Regions from separate parts of the Neorhizobium sp. DAR64860/K0K1 genome, predicted to be linked through region 3. Evidence: riboswitches for the same ligand, from Rfam matches in the RefSeq annotation. Region 3 holds a riboswitch; each other region holds the start of a gene.

Region 1 (3,270 bases), on a different replicon from region 3:
GGGCTCCGTTCAGGCCTCCGTCGCCGAAGGGCGCGAGTCCGGCAAGCTGGTGGTGGAAGCGGAAAACATCACCAAGACCTATGACAAGCCGATCGTTGCGCCATTCTCGACCCGCATTCATCGCGGCGACCGGATCGGCCTGGTTGGTCCGAATGGCGCTGGTAAGACGACGCTTCTCAAGATGCTGACGGGTCAGCTTGCTCCCGACAGCGGCTGGATCAAGCTCGGCACCAATCTCGAAATTGCCACGCTTGACCAGAAGCGCGAGGACCTCGATCCTGCCGACACGCTGTCGCATTATCTGACCGACGGCCGCGGCGAGACGCTGCTGGTCAACGGCGAACAGCGGCATGTCGCGGGCTACATGAAGGACTTCCTGTTCCAGCCGGAACAGATCCGCACGCCGATCAAGAACCTCTCCGGTGGCGAACGCGCAAGGCTGATGCTGGCCCGCATGCTGGCAAAGCCGTCGAACCTTCTGATCCTCGACGAACCGACCAACGACCTCGACATCGAGACGCTGGACCTCTTGCAGGAAATCGTCGCGGGCTATGCCGGCACCGTCATTCTCGTTAGCCATGACCGCGACTTTCTCGACCGCACCGTGACCTCGACGATCGCCCCGACAGACCCGGATGCCCCTGATGGCCGCTGGATCGAATATGCAGGCGGCTATACCGACATGCTGCAGCAGCGCAAAGGCATGGCCGACGAAAAGCGCCGCGCCGATAAGGCGGAAAAGGCGAAAACGGACAGCACTGCTCCGGCTGCGACCAAGGCAAAGGGCAAGCTCTCCTTCAAGCAGAAGTTCGCGCTGGAAAACCTCCCCAAGGACATGGCCAAGGCGCAGGACGAGATCGCTACATCCGAACGGAAGATGGCCGATCCCAAACTCTTCGCCAAAGACCCGTCGGCGTTTTCAAAGCTCGCCGCAGAGACGGCAAAACTACGCGATCGTGTCGCCAAAATGGAAGAAGAATGGCTGGAGCTTGAGATGCTACGAGAACAGATTGAAGGATAGTTAAAGAATTCCTATACTTAATAAATAAATATCCACCGTTTTATTTGTCGCGAGCCGGAACAAACATTCCCCGGTGACGTTCGGCATCCATCAAGTGGTCGAAATGCGTAGTGCGGTATGAATGCCGACATGCCGACCAGATGGAAACAAAACGGTTAGGAATGTCCAATGCTGACTAATGTGATGCGTCGTCGGCTGGCGAGTGATGCAATGGAACAGCGCGTTCTGATCGTCGAGGACGAATTCCTGATCGCGCTTGATGTTGCCGAGACTGTCGAGAGCATGGGTCTCAAGGTTGCAGGCTTTGCCAGCGCCCGCAAGCACGCCCTGTCGCTCGGTGCATACGCCGATATAGCGCTGGTCGACGTCAATCTCTCCGACGGCCGGACCGGTCCGGAAATCGGACGCGAACTCGCTGCCGAATACGGCCTGACGGTCATCTTCATGACGGCCAATCCGGAAGACGTGAAAGACGGCGTCGAGGGATCGCTCGGCGTTCTGACCAAGCCTGTCATGCCGCATGTGGTGGAGCAGACAATCGACTATGCTATCGCCAACCGTCTCGGCGGCATGGCGATCGTGCCGCGTGACCTCAAGATATTCCGCAACGACTCCCAGTCAGGCTACGCGCTCAACGCGTGAACCTTGTTGCCAAAGAACTACTAGCAAGAAAGCCGTCCGGCACGCCGGGCGGCTTTCTTTCTATCGAGACTGCTATCGCACGATGCCCCTCGGTCCTTGGCCCTGAACGCAAGACGGCAGCGGTTCGACACCACTTGCCAGACAATTCCTTCACCGTTACATCTACTCCCGCTCTAACGGGGTGCTGCGCGGTAACGTGCGGCTGAGAGGCTTTCAGCCAACCCGCGGAACCTGATCCGGCTAACACCGGCGGAGGGATTAGACGGCTCACGATCAGCGCCTATTCCCCTTGTAGATTGATTTTGAAGGAGGCGTTGATGCGCAAACTCTTGCTATCGCTCACCGTGGCTGCGGCCACCATCATCCTGTCACCGGCCGCAAGGGCCGAGGACAAGGTGCTGACCATCTACACCTATGAAAGCTTCACCGCCGACTGGGGCCCCGGCCCCAAGGTGAAGGCGGCTTTCGAAAAGACCTGCGCCTGCAAGGTCGAATTCGTGGCTGTCGCCGATGGCGTCGCACTTCTGACCCGGCTGAAGCTGGAGGGTGAGACGACCAAGGCCGATATCGCGCTCGGGCTCGACACCAACCTGATTTCCGAGGCCAAGGCCACCGGCCTGTTCGAACCGCATGGACTGCAGGCATCGTCCGGGAATGGCGGCATCAGCGTTCCCGGCAATTACGCCGATGATACGTTCCTGCCCTATGACTACGGTCATTTCGCCGTCGTCTACGACACGAAGACCATCACGAACCCGCCGAAGAGCCTGAAGGAACTGGTGGAAGGCGATCCGTCGCAGAAGATCGCGATCGAAGATCCGCGCACCTCGACACCCGGCCTCGGCCTGCTTTTGTGGATGAAATCCGTCTATGGCGACAAGGCGCCGGAAGCCTGGGCAAAGCTGAAGGGCCGCATCCTGACCGTCACCCCCGGCTGGTCTGAAGCCTACGGCCTGTTTACCAAGGGCGAAGTGCCGATGGTGCTGTCCTATACGACCTCGCCTGCCTACCACATGGTGGAGGAGAACGAGAACCGTTACCAGGCGGCTGCTTTTTCCGAGGGACATTACGTTCAGATCGAAGTGGCCGGCATGCTGAAGGGCGCCCGTGACAAGGATCTCGCCCGTGACTTCCTGAAGTTCATGGTGTCGCAGGGCTTCCAGGATGTGATCCCTACCACCAACTGGATGATGCCGGTGACGAAGACGTCGCAACCGCTGCCAGACGCTTTCGGCAAGTTGGTTCAGCCGGAAAAGACATTCCTGATGGGATCTGACGAAGTCGCGAAGAACCGCCAGGCATGGATCGACGAATGGCTCAACGCCATGAGCATGAACTGATCGGCTGAACCGGGTATGCTGCTGACCGCTGCCGAGCGAAGACGAGGGATTTCCGGCGGGGTGCTGAGCCTCGGCGCGATCGCGCTTTTCGTCGGCATCGCGGTCTCGGCCCTGCTGTCCTGGGACGCCCCTGAAACGCAGGGGCGATTGTTCTCGGCCTATACCGGCCGCATCCTGCAGTTCACGCTGTGGCAAGCGGCGCTCTCGACCCTGTTCTCCGTATGCCTGGCACTGCCCGTCGCACTTGCTTTGGCAAGACGACCGAAT
Region 2 (3,270 bases), on a different replicon from region 3:
ACGAGCGACACGAAAACTTCGAGCTACGTCAAAGTCAACGATGCCTATCTGAAGCTCACCGGCCTGAAATGGGACGAGATCAACGGAAAGAAGCTGATTTCCGAGGGTGCCGCGATCGACAATCCCGCCCGCGACAGACGGCACCGGCTGTTGCGCGAGGACGGCGCCTACGAGCTCGAAGATGTTGAAATTGCGCATTCGGATGGTACGATCATCCCAACCCTGATTTCCGCGCAGCGCACGATCGTCGATGGCGTTTCATTCGATGTGGAGGTCATTGTCGATGTGTCTGCCCGCGTCAGGCAGCAGCGCGCTATCGAAAGCGCTCTGAAAACCTCCGCGCAGACCGATGCCCTGTCAGGTCTCCCAAACCGAGCCTGTTTCGATGAGGTTGTTGCCGGAGAGGTTGCCCGCAACCTGCTCAATGACAGAAAGCTCGCCATCGCCTACATCGATCTCAACGGCTTCAAGATTGTCAACGACAGTCTGGGGCATTCCGCAGGCGACGAAGTCCTGCGAACGATCTCGGCGAGACTTCGCGAAAGTTTCCGAGCGACGGATTTCATCGCCAGGGTCGGAGGAGACGAGTTTGCTATTCTTCTCGACATGGATCGCAAGTTTGCGGGCGATATGCAGACGCATATTCAGGAAACGATGGAAAGGGTGTTCAAGCCGATCCCCATCGATGGCCAGGTGACATTCACGGGTGCCGCGGTCGGCGTTACGTTCCTAAAGGCCGAAGACACGCCGCAAACCTATGTCAAACGCGCTGACGACTATATGTATCTGGCGAAAGCCACGGGAAAACGGGTGGCCGTCGTGTGTTTCGGTCAGGTTCTCGATCCCCCGACGACGCATAAAGTGGACCGGACGAACGGTGTTCGCGACGGCTGACGTGTGTCGACGGCCGAACTATCGGCAGCCGATATTTCGAGGTGTTGTGCCAAGCCCTTTCATGCAGGGCAGGTCTGATACCTATCCAGACTGCCTCTGGTCGACGTCAGTCCGGCGCGACTGACGACGGAGGCCGGATTGTGGCGGCATCGTCGACCGCTGCATCGTTCTCTCCACCAAACGCGGCATCAGCCTGCTGGTTGACCTTGGTCACATCGTCGCTTTCCTGATCCGACATGTCGGCTGGATGCTCGGAACGCTTCCAGTGATCGTCATGGGACCCTTCAGGACGGCCTTCTTCCTCCCACAGTCTGTAGGCCCGTTCGCGCTGTTCCTGTTCTCTATCGGTCATGGTTGCTCCTCCTAAGTTGCGAAGACATAACCAGCGGACGGGCCCCGGGTTTCCGTGAGGCGGATGACATAGAATAAAATTTTTGTCAGCTCGCCGCGCAGGCTCTGCCGGACAGCGATCGCAAGCGATTGACAAAGGCCGTTTCTTTGTCCAACCTTGGCGTCATTCCGAGGGGAGCATCGAACGGTGCTGAGATGGCGGTGAGCCGGACCCTTGAACCTGATCCGGGTCATACCGGCGTAGGAACGGAAACGGCGCAATACCGCACCTCTTTCTTATTCTCCGCTCGCCTGGATCTCCATGATGTCAAGGTCAGGAGATCAGCCATGCTTACGCTCTCGAGAAATCCCCGAATAGGACGAATGCGGTTCGACGGTTTGAACCCGCGTCGCTGACATGCAGTCCCGGTTCGCAGCCCTCGGGCTTTTTCTGCTACTGGTAAGCTGGCAGCTTGCCGTTCAGGTTTTTTCACCGCCGCGCTATCTTTTGCCGTCACCACTCGCGGTGGTGCAGGCATTGGTGGGTCAGAGCGGCTTCCTCGCCCACCACACGCTCGTCACCCTGAGCGAAATCCTTGCAGGTCTCATCGCAGGCAGCATTTTCGGTGCGGCGGTTGCGTTTCTCGTTGTGGCATTCCCGCGGGCCGGCAGGCTTGCCTGGCCGATCATCCTTATCCTGCAGACCTTTCCGGTCTTCGTGCTGGCACCCATCCTGGTGCTCTGGCTCGGTTTCGGCATGGCGTCGAAAGTGATGATGACGACGCTCGTCATCTTCTTCCCGGTCGCCTCCGCCTTTGCAGATGGCCTGAGGCGGACGGAACCAGCGATTCTGGAAGCCGCCGCGCTGACAAGAGCGACGCCCTGGCAGATCCTTGTGAGGCTCAGAACACCGATTGCGCTGCCGGCGCTCGTGTCCGGTCTGCGCGTCGCCGTGCCGCTCGCGCCGCTGGGTGCCGTGATCGGCGAATGGGTCGGGGCTTCAGCCGGGCTCGGCTTCGTCATGGTTCAGGCGAACGCCCGCATGCAGACCGACACCGTTTTCGCAGCCATGACCATCCTGGCCCTGACCAGCGTCGCGCTGCGCCTGGGTTTCGACCGTCTCGTAAAGGGACACCCCCATTGGGCAATCGAGACCGAACCACAGACACAGTTATCATCGTGAGGAGAGACAACCACCCATGAAACGCATGTTTCTGGCCTTTGCCATTGCCATATCCGCCAGCATGAATGCATCCGCAACGCATGCCGCAGAAAAGCTCACCATCATGCTTGAATGGTTTGTGAACCCGGACCATGCGCCGCTCGTGATTGCCGCCGAAAACGGCTATTTCAAAGCCGCCGGCCTCGATGTCGAGCTGGTGCCTCCCGCCGACCCGTCGACGGTGCCTCGCCTCGTTGCCGCCGGCCAGGCCGATATCGGCATCCACTACCAGCCGAACCTGTATCTCGATCGTGCAGCCGGCCTGCCGCTCAAGCGGTTCGGCACGCTCGTCGAAACGCCCTTGAACACGGTAACGGTTCTCGCGGATGGCCCGATCAAGAGCCTCAAGGATCTGCGCGGCAAGAAGGTCGGTTTTTCGGTGACGGGTTTCGAAGATGCGATGTTGAAGCGCATGCTCGAAGGCGAAGGCGTTGCACTTACCGAGGTCCAACTGATCAACGTCAATTTCGCCCTCTCGCCGTCGCTGATCGGCGGCAAGGTCGATGCCACGCTTGGCGGTTTTAGAAACTTCGAAATGACGCAGATGCGGATCGAAGGGCACGAGGGTCGTTCCTTCTTTCCGGAAGAACACGGCGTCCCTGTTTATGACGAGCTGATCTTCGTGACGCGCGACGCGCTTGCGACAGATCCCCGCCTCCCCCGCTTTCTCGAATCCGTCGAGAAGGCTGCGATCTTCCTGACCAATCACCCGGACAATGCCTGGAAGCTGTTCATCAAGGCCTATCCCAACCTCGACGACCAGCTCAATCGGCAGGCGTTCACCGATACGCTGCCACGTTTCGCCAAACGGCCTGCAGCGCTTG
Region 3 (3,270 bases):
CTGCGCGTCGTGAAAGAGCGCATCACGATAACCCGCCGAGATATTCGTAAGCTCATTAGCGCTGCGGTGGAGGAAGGCGTGGCAGGAAACTGGCAAGCTGTCGAAGACGCTCTCGTGTCCGCGATTGTTCGTCTCAAGGCGGCAAAGACAGCAGCATCTTTTGAAGCTTGCCTCGACGAACTGACGTTGTTAAGCGAAGAAGCTATCAACATGCTGAAAATTCAGCTTATTTCTACAGAATCCGACACCAATGATAGCGGAGACCGTCATCACTTACAGAGTTCAAATACCGAACCCTTAAATGAACTTGAACCTAGCTCCAGAAACGAGCAGGGCGAGAAGATGATGCCAAAACGGAGATCGACTGCCGAGCCGATAAAGGCTTTCCCGTTGGGTATGGTGCTTCGGGCTTGCCCGCAAATATCGGATTACGCGACAAGTGGCGCAATCTCGCATTGGCGGGAGCTGATGACCGCCGCAGTGGTGGTGCGAACCACACTCGGGGTCAGCCCGTCGGCCTACCAGGAGGCCTGTGAAGCGATGGGACCCGAGAACGCTGCGGTTGCGATGGCTTGCGTATTGGAGCGGGCAGGGCACATCAGTTCACCCGGCGGATATCTTCGCGACCTGACGAGGCGCACGGAACGCGGCGAGTTTTCGCTTGGGCCAATGCTAATGGCGCTACTTCGTACGAATGCGGTTGATGGGCGGCAGTTAGCATAACCACAAAAGTTTTAGGCAGGTGTTAGAGGATCACTGCAAACTGCAGTGTCGAAAATTGTTGATTGTCAGCCGTACAGACGTTCAATTTCTCTTTGAGAAACAAGATGATAGTCAGAATTACCCAGGCTATCATCTTGGTGGCATCCTTTCATGCAGTTCTGCGAGCATCGCTGGGTAGAACCGGAAGAGGGAAATCGGCCAACGGCTGAAGGCAGTGGGTTTTGATCCTAAAGTTGTTCGCTGGGTGGTGGTGACGCAGGCGGATAGGTCACTTCCCGAACAGCACTACTCTGCTCAGCAAGCCGGAGGCGAATGCAGCGCTGGCCCAAAGGCGGTTTCGCCGAGCCTCTCCGAAATCTGCTAGAAAGCTAAGAAACCAAGGGTTTCTTGTCATAAGAGGCCACCAATAGCCAGTCTAGATGGCGACTACTTGTGTTGTATCGACCATGTGTACCTTCGGAAAACCTTGATAAAACCTGATGTCGAGACGCTGGCTAGCATCCACCAGCGGGCCGGTGATGCCTCAGTTTTGCACAGAGCTCGTTGTTGTAATTCGAGAATGACAAGGTGCTCGTTCGGGTTTAAACGTCTTCCTACCAAGGAGAGCCCCGCAAGGTGCTGAGATACCGCTGGCGCAAGCAGCGCGGTGATCCTTTGAACCTGATCCGGATCATGCCGGCGAAGGGATGGGATTTAAGAATTTTGCCTTTGCCGGCCCCTTTGCGAGGCCGCTCTATGTCCAGAACCTGCGGGCTCGCTGCCAACCAAGAAAGGGCAGCACTATGACCGAACGATGGACCGAAACCCTAAAGAGCACCAGCGAGCCAAGCTGGACCGAGGCCGTTGAACACCGCTTCGTCAGCCAAGTCTTCGCCGGCACAATTCCCGCCAAGGTTATGGCGTCCTATCTCATTCAGGACCATCGTTTCCTGGACAACTTCTTGGCACTGTTGGGCGCAGCGATCTCCACGGCGGATACCTTCGAGGCCCGGCTCCGATTTGGTCGGTTTGCCGGCATGGTTTCAGGCGAGGAAAACACCTACTTCATGCGCGCGTTCGAGGCTCTGGGGGTAACAGAGGAGTAGCGTGCCCTCATCCCCGACACCCCGCCCACCACCGGGTTCCAGGCGATCATGCGCGAGGCGGCGGGACGCGCTCCTACACGGCCGTGCTCTCGGTCCTCAACGTCGCCGAATGGCTCTATCTAGACTGGGCCTCCCGTGCGCCGAAGGTTCTGCCTGTGAACTTCATCCACGCCGAATGGATCAAGCTGCACGACAATCCGGACTTCCGCGATTTAGTCGCATTTCTGCGCGAAGAACTGGATCGGGTCGGTCCATCTGAGCTACAGGCGAGCAAGGATTTTTTCCTGCGAGCCGTTGCGTTCGAACTCGCTTTCTTTGACGCCGCCTACCAGCCAGGGGAGTAAGCCCGTGGACGTCTTTGACCGCCTTAAACAGGCAGCCGCTTCCGATTGGGCAGGCTATGTAGACCACGAATTCGTGGTCCAGTTGGGTGACGGCACGCTGCCACAAGCGGCTTTTCGCTTCTATTTCCTTCAGGACTATCTATTCCTGATCCAGTTCGCCCGCGCATGGGGCTTGGCGGCTTATAAGAGTCGGACAATCGCCGACATCCGCGCGGCTCAAGCGAGGCTTGCCGGCATACTGGATGAGACTGAACTTCATGTACGGCTATGCCAGCGCTGGGGTATCTCCCGCCGAAGGCTGGAAACCATGCCGGAGCATCAGGCGACGGTCGCCTATACCCGCTTCGTGCTGGATTGCGGAGCCGCTGGCGATGTCCTCGATTTGCAGGTCGCGCTGGCGCCCTGCATCATCGGCTACGCCGAGATCGGGCTCGCCCTTTCTCCCGCCGGCGTCGGGGCGCTTGGGAAGCATCCATATCGCGAGTGGATCTGTGAATATGCAGGCGACGCCTATCAGGGCGTCGCTATCGCGGCGCGACGCCAACTCGACGAACTCGCGGATAGGAGCATGACCGGGCGACGGTTCGAGGAATTGGCCAGCCTTTTCGCAAAGGCGTCACGGCTAGAGACAGACTTCTGGCAGATGGGGCTCGATGCGGTCGGGCTAACACTAACCGCTTCAGAGACCCATGCGCCGGATGGTGTCATGCCCTAGCCTACGGGAGAGGGGAGGAGCTTTCTTCCAATACTTCCATCGCGGAAACATAACCGGCGGAACCCGTGCTGAGAGACGGTGCCAAGGTCTCCTTGACGTGAAGTTAGGTGCGTTAATGGGCAGTATGTCCGATGATGCAACATTAGCAAAGATCTACGGATCCGCGGAAAGCATCTCGCGTCTGCGACGATCTCCCCGGCAAGAGGTAACGGCAGAACGTCGCCCATGTTCGGATGTGCTATACGAATGGATAGGAGCAATGAACGCCGTGTTTGTGCCGCATGCCCCGCGACGCCATTGAAACGGGGCATGCGTTTATCGCCTCGGTGATCAGTTCGTGCGGTAGCGTGCCAACCAGTGGGCGTAGGGCGCCGGCAAGGTTGCCCAAGCAGGATCTTCGACG

Evidence for each region. A riboswitch is a leader RNA that binds a small molecule or an ion and turns the genes downstream of it on or off. The one in region 3 is predicted to bind thiamine pyrophosphate.
Region 1: another riboswitch for thiamine pyrophosphate. It lies ahead of thiB (thiamine ABC transporter substrate binding subunit); the one in region 3 lies ahead of ACQY1J_RS22430 (TenA family protein).
Region 2: another riboswitch for thiamine pyrophosphate. It lies ahead of ACQY1J_RS01210 (ABC transporter permease); the one in region 3 lies ahead of ACQY1J_RS22430 (TenA family protein).

Annotation. Positions count from the first base shown of each region.
Region 1 covers NZ_CP191459.1:112,773-116,042, reverse strand. Annotated here, with positions in the region: gene ACQY1J_RS05130 (ABC-F family ATP-binding cassette domain-containing protein) at 1-1,021, shown strand, start outside; gene ACQY1J_RS05125 (response regulator) at 1,190-1,663, shown strand; TPP riboswitch at 1,831-1,938, shown strand; gene thiB (thiamine ABC transporter substrate binding subunit) at 1,966-3,003, shown strand; gene thiP (thiamine/thiamine pyrophosphate ABC transporter permease ThiP) at 3,019-3,270, shown strand, end outside.
Region 2 covers NZ_CP191458.1:270,695-273,964, reverse strand. Annotated here, with positions in the region: gene ACQY1J_RS01220 (EAL domain-containing protein) at 1-894, shown strand, start outside; gene ACQY1J_RS01215 (DUF2934 domain-containing protein) at 1,001-1,246, opposite strand; TPP riboswitch at 1,407-1,509, shown strand; gene ACQY1J_RS01210 (ABC transporter permease) at 1,643-2,407, shown strand; gene ACQY1J_RS01205 (ABC transporter substrate-binding protein) at 2,424-3,270, shown strand, end outside.
Region 3 covers NZ_CP191460.1:198,969-202,238, reverse strand. Annotated here, with positions in the region: gene repC (plasmid replication protein RepC) at 1-723, shown strand, start outside; TPP riboswitch at 1,313-1,427, shown strand; partial or broken gene ACQY1J_RS22430 (TenA family protein) at 1,506-2,152, shown strand; gene ACQY1J_RS22425 (TenA family protein) at 2,157-2,867, shown strand; gene ACQY1J_RS22420 (NADH:flavin oxidoreductase/NADH oxidase) at 3,198-3,270, opposite strand, start outside.